DNA from 2 places in the Jeotgalibaca sp. A122 genome. Region 2 is predicted to be linked to the other one. Evidence: a T-box and tRNA genes for the amino acid it is inferred to sense, from the RefSeq annotation. Region 2 holds a T-box; the other holds one or more tRNA genes.

Region 1 (3,131 bases), on a different contig from region 2:
CTTTTTTTATAATTTACTGTCATCCACTGCAGAAAGTTCTGCATCGATGGCATGAATGACATCCGTCAACGAACCTTCCTCAAACGGTGATTTCAAATGCGCCAATTTAACAAGCTCGAGGAAGCTACTTGTTCCGCCCACTTCACAGATTGCCAAGTAATCATCCCAAGCATTCTCATCCTTGTCGATAATTGCACGCTTCCAGAATTGGAATGCCAATACTTGCGCCAACGTATAATCTATATAGTAGAAAGGCGTATCGAAAATGTGTCCTTGGCGGAACCACAACGTCCCTTGATCCAAGAATGGATTTTCGGAATAATCTTTATGCGGATTATACATTTTCTCCAATTTTCGCCACGTTGCTTTCCGTTCTGACGGTGTCATTTCCGGATTTTCATAAATTTCATGTTGGAAGTGATCAACCAAGACACCGTAAGGAAGAAATTGCAAGGCTCCGCCCAAATGACTGTATTTGTATTTTTCAGTTTCTTCTTTAAAGAATAGCTCCATCCATGGATAAGTGAAAAACTCCATACTCATGGAGTGGATTTCAGCACTTTCGCTGGTCGGGAATACCAACTCCGGTTGTTTGATCCAACGGGATTGGAATACCTGGAATGCATGACCCGCTTCGTGTGTCAGCACATCGATGTCGCCACTTGTTCCATTGAAGTTTGCGAAAATGAAGGGTGAATCGTAGCCGGGAATGAACGTACAGTACCCACCGCTTTGTTTACCGTCTTTCGTTTCCAAATCCAAAAGATCACGGTCGTACATATAGTCAATGAACGTACCCGTTTCCTTGGAAAGTTCATGGTACATCTTTTGACCCATTTCCATGATATAAGCGGCGTCGCCTTTTGGTGTGGCGTTGCCGTTCAGGAACTCAAGGTTTAAATCATAGTAATTCATGCGGTCCACACCGATACGTTTCGCTTGGCGTTCATAAAGTTTTTGCGCCACCGGAACGACATCGTTCAACACGTTTTCACGGTACGTTTGGACCATTTCGCGGTTGTAGTCATAACGCTCCATGCGGATGTAGCCCAGTTCGACGAAATCTTTGAAGCCAAGTTTTTTCGCGATTTTGTCGCGTAATTTCACCAGTTGGTCGTAAATGTCATCGAATTTTTCTTCGTTTTCCTGGAAAAATTTGAAATATGCTTCTGATGCCGCTTTACGAATGTGGCGGTCAGTTGATTGTTGGTAAGGTCCCAATCCGGAAAGGTTCAGGATTTTACCATCAAATTCGATTTGTGCGCTTGCGACTAATTTGTCATAGGCACTCGCCAATTCATTTTCTTTTTGTAAGAGTTCTATTACTTCTGGACTGAATGCTTTTAGTTTGTATTCAGCCATCTTGAAGTATTGCTTTGGAAGAACTTGTTCCAATTCTTCTCGGTATGGAGTATCAAGGATTGCTTGATAGTATTGGGTGTTAATTTCCGAATACAAAGGAATATACTCATCCCAATATTCTTGTTCCCCTTGGTAAAATGCATCTTTTGTGTTGATGGAATGGCGGATATAGGCCAATTGACCAAACTTATCCGCTTCATTCAACAGATTCGTCATAGTCATGACTGCTGCCACCGCTTCATCTGCATCGGGTGCTTCTTTTAATTTTTCAATCGCTGCTGTTGCTTCAGCTTTATAAACCTCATAATCAGGACGTTCATATTTGTACTCAGAAAATTTCAAATTCAAATAAAGTCACCTACTTTTCTTTAGTTAGGATAATTATACCACTGTGAGGTAAAAATAAACCTCGAAACTTAAATGAATTCGTGGTTTTTGAAGTTTGGAATGGCGATAAAGTGACTCACTGGGATGGAAGTCACTTTAAAATCGTTTAAAGTGATTTACTCGGTAGTTTTACCTGACTAAGTCACTTTGTTTAAATTTAAAATGACTTAGTCACCAAAAACAGCGACTAAGTCATTTTAAAGGGATTATTATTTACGGAGACTAGGGGATTTGAACCCCTGCACGCCTTCCGACGCCTAACGCATTTCGAGTGCGTCCTCTTCAGCCTCTTGAGTAAGTCTCCACTGCATATCATATCACGATTTTTGCAAAAAATTAATAGAAAAAATCACAAAACTTTCCTCAATAAAGCTGAAACTTCCACTCTTCACCATGATAGTAAAATTCACTTAAACTGTCATCTTCGAAAACTTCCAGCATTGCTGCAAAATCCGGGGCGAGTGAATGACTCATGATTTCCTGGCGTTCGATCCAAAAAACTTCGCCTTCATCGGAACTTTGCAACTCTCCTTCGAAAACCGATGCTTTGAAAAATAAAACCACGTAGCGGGCATCTTTGCTATCCTGGAATTGCTTGATGCCGCACAATACCGGATCAAAAATCGTCAACCCTGTTTCTTCTTTGACCTCGCGAATCACCGAGGCAACGAACGATTCGTTCTTCTCGACTTTCCCTCCTGGGAATGTCAGTCCAGGCCAGTCCACTTTCTTCCGGTCCTGCACCAAGAGCCGCCCTCGTCCATCCTGAATCATACACATATTGGTAAACACTGCTGCTTCGCTTTTTGACATTGTCCCACTCCTACTGTCATTCGTCTTTTCTGATATAATCACTGTAACCATTAAAGGAGGCCATGACAACCATGATTCCTAAAAACCAGCTCTTCGAAGAGGCGTTCCAAATGTTTCTGACGGCAGCGCCAGTGTCACTGAAGTCCGTTCCTTTTTTCCGCAAACTGAAAAACGAGCGGAAGCTGAAACAGTATGCCACTAAACTACAATCGGATCTGAATTCAACTGATGACCGGGAAGAGATAAAAATGATTGTAACAACTTTTCTTTTGAAATTAGATGAAGAGAAACTTCTATTCGAGCGCCCTTTCCTGAAATATTTCCTGGAAAAGGGCTATTTGGACGTTGCTGAACAATTTATGAATCAAGCCGCCGAAATGGATGGCAAACTGAAAACCTGGGAAGTTTATCAAGCCATGCGTAATGTCTGGATTATGAATAGTTTGCAGTTATATTGGGATTTGCCACTCGAACTGACCTCACCTGTTTATGCCTATAGCATGCTCTACCCTTATACGGACAACTATCTAGATAATCCGGATATTTCCCTGGAGGAGAAAAAGGAATTC
Region 2 (3,131 bases):
TGCCATCGTTTAAACTCCCCTTTCTTTTGGGGTTATTTTAACATATATAGAAGAATTATTTATTCCCTAATGCATTTTCCTTCGTAATCTTAGTGATACCACCCATATATGGAACCAAAACTTCTGGAATTGTTATTGACCCATCTTCATTTTGATAATTTTCCAAAATAGCCGTTACTGTACGTCCCACTGCTACACCTGAACCATTTAATGTATTTGCGTATTCCACTTTACCGGTTTCTTCATTCCGGTAACGAATCATCGCACGGCGCGCTTGGAAATCTTCCGTATTTGAACAAGAACTGATTTCACGGTATGTGTCTTGTGCTGGGACCCAAACTTCAACGTCGTATGTTTTTGCCGCTGAGAAGCCCATGTCTCCTGTACATAAAACAATGGTACGGTGCGGTAGACCTAAATTACGCAAAACAGCTTCTGCATTATCGGTCATTTTTTCTAACTCTTCATATGATTCGCTTGGTTTACTGAATTTAACCATTTCAACTTTGTGGAATTGGTGCATACGGATCAAGCCACGTGTATCACGGCCTGCACTTCCTGCTTCAGAACGGAAAGACGGACTCATCGCCGTAAAATAGACTGGTAAGTCTGCCTCGTCCAGAATTTCATCGCGGTAATAGTTTGTTAAGGGTACTTCAGCTGTCGGAATCAAAGTAAAGTTGCGTTCATCCGTCAATTGGAAAACATCTTCCTTGAATTTAGGGAATTGACCTGTCCCAAACATTGAAGCTTCATTTGCGATATAGGGAGGAATCACTTCTGTATACCCGTGTTCACCCGTATGTAAATCCAACATATAATTGTAACAAGCACGTTCCAAACGCGCACCCAAGCCTTTGTAGAAAACAAAACGAGAACCTGTTACTTTAGCAGCACGTTCAAAGTCCAGAATTCCTAGAGCTTCTGCAACTTCGTAGTGGGCTTTCGGTTCAAAATCAAAACGGCGTGGTTCGCCCCATTTACGTATTTCCACATTATCTTCTTCATCCGCTCCGACCGGCACAGATGCATGCGCCACATTTGGCAAACGAAAGGCAATATAGTTAATTTTTTCTTCAATGGCAGCCAAATCTGCATCCATTTGCTTGATTTGGTCACCCACTTCTTTCATTTGAGCAATTTTATCATCTGCATTCTCTTTATTGCGCTTCAAAGTTGCGATTTCTTGGGATACTTGATTGCGGACCTGTTTCAAATTCTCCGCTTCAACAATTTTCCCTCTGCGTTCCTCATCCAGTTGTTTCAACTCCGTTAAAACTTCGGCTGTAACACCACGAGCAGCCAGTTTCTCTGCCATTTCATCATAATTTTCACGAATTCTCTTAATATCTAACATCTTTTTCTCCTCCTAATCATATAAAAAAAGCCATTCCGCCCCTATAGATAACAATCTATTGGGACGAAATGACTTGTCATTCGCGGTACCACCCAGTTTCGGACACACGTATGCATCCGCACTTTAGACGATAACGGGGGACCCGAAACAATTTAAGCAATTGATTTGTTTTCATTGTTTGCTTCATGCGTGGATTCAATAAAGGCATCTATCGGTTTTCACCCACCACCGACTCTCTAAAAGACTACCATTATTTACTATTCACATGCCTAGCTTTTTATTTGTTTTAATTATCATCATTTTACTCGATTAACAGCTATTTCGTCAACTTAGTTAAAGAAACCACCGATAAAATCAGTTACTGTATTCCATCCTTGAGAAGCAGTGCTCGCTATCCAGCGCCATGCCAATACGAAAACATTCGCTTTTTCGACTGTGCGCTCAACCGCTACAGCTGCTTCGTTTAGCGAACCATCCAAGTAACCCAGATCATCACCTTCAATTGAAAGAGTAACATTTCCGACTGTCGTTCCCTTCTCAATCGGTGCCTCTACCTGGCCATCTTCGTTCAACAAATCAGGATTCAAGGACATTTCTGTTTCAACTTTAAGTTCTTCATCTGTATTCGGTGTCACAACAAAGACATCTTCACTGTAAACCAACCCTACTTCTTCTTCTTTACCTTTTGCAATTGCCAATGGTTCTTCAGTTTTTACTGCATCCCCTTTTGCTGCAATTTGGACTTTTTCAAAATTATCAAATGCAAAATCCATCAAACGTGAAGTTTCTCCGAAACGGACAGAATTGTCTTCCGCACCAATCACGACTGTAATGACGCGTCTATCTTCTTCAACTGCAGTTCCTGCAAAAGAAGCGCCAGAAGCATCGGTTGTTCCTGTCTTCAAACCATCAACGCCAGTGTGTGCGTATGGTTGGTTTGGCAACATCAAGTTATAAGTCATCATGTGGATTTCGTCTCCGGAACCCTCCATGAAAATTTTATCCTCAATTTTAGCTGTTTCCAAGATTTCTGGATAGTCATCCAACAAATGATCGGCCACAGTGGCAATGCCACGTGCTGTCATTTTATTTTCTTCATCAACAGGGGCACCTGGGTAAAGGTTTCCTAACTCATCTGCATAGTGGTTAGGCAAACCCGTTGTATTAAAAAGAGAGTAGCCTGTAATTCCCCATTCATCCAATTTCGCTTTCATCATGTCAACAAAAGCATGTTCAGTTCCGCCAATCAATTCTGCTACAGCAATTGTTGCGCCATTCGCTGAATAAATGACCATTGCTTCATATAGGTCTTTAACAGTATAAGTAAAATCTTCGCGTAAAGGAACATTAGATAGTTCATAGTTTTGACTGATGGCTACGGCATACTCACTGACTGGAACAGGTGTGTCCCATGAAATGGTGCCGGCTTCCACAGCCTCATGCACTAAATATAGAGGAATCATTTTTGTCATTGAAGCGATATAAAGGGATTCATCCCCGTTTTGATCTAATAGAATTTTATTTGTTTCATTATCAATTACGAAAGCTGCCTCAGCAGAAACTTTAATTGGTTCTACAGCTGCTGATGCTTCTGGAACTGCTACAAGGGTACTGGCTAATACAGTTCCAGATAAGAGGCCGATTGTCCATTTATTATATTTAATCATTCTTCTACTCCATTCACTAAAGTTACGTTCTTATGTTAGCGGAAAAACAGCAAAAACACAACATTTAGTTGGGTGTTTGTTCCAATGGCAAACGCATCACAAATTTT

Evidence for each region. A T-box is a leader RNA that pairs with one kind of tRNA and senses whether it is charged. The one in region 2 lies ahead of serS (serine--tRNA ligase), so its partner is inferred to be a tRNA-Ser.
Region 1: it encodes a tRNA-Ser, which carries the amino acid that the T-box ahead of serS (serine--tRNA ligase) is inferred to sense. The anticodon was not compared.

Annotation. Positions count from the first base shown of each region.
Region 1 is NZ_JBQPRB010000013.1:1,808-4,938, forward strand. It holds gene ACTU7M_RS10625 (M3 family oligoendopeptidase) at 7-1,704, opposite strand; tRNA gene ACTU7M_RS10630 (tRNA-Ser) at 1,966-2,053, opposite strand; gene ACTU7M_RS10635 (8-oxo-dGTP diphosphatase) at 2,113-2,562, opposite strand; gene ACTU7M_RS10640 (hypothetical protein) at 2,634-3,131, shown strand, end outside.
Region 2 is NZ_JBQPRB010000009.1:83,381-86,511, reverse strand. It holds gene msrA (peptide-methionine (S)-S-oxide reductase MsrA) at 1-6, opposite strand, end outside; gene serS (serine--tRNA ligase) at 56-1,357, opposite strand; T-box leader at 1,414-1,636, opposite strand; gene ACTU7M_RS09800 (serine hydrolase) at 1,687-3,024, opposite strand; gene ACTU7M_RS09795 (sensor histidine kinase) at 3,089-3,131, opposite strand, start outside.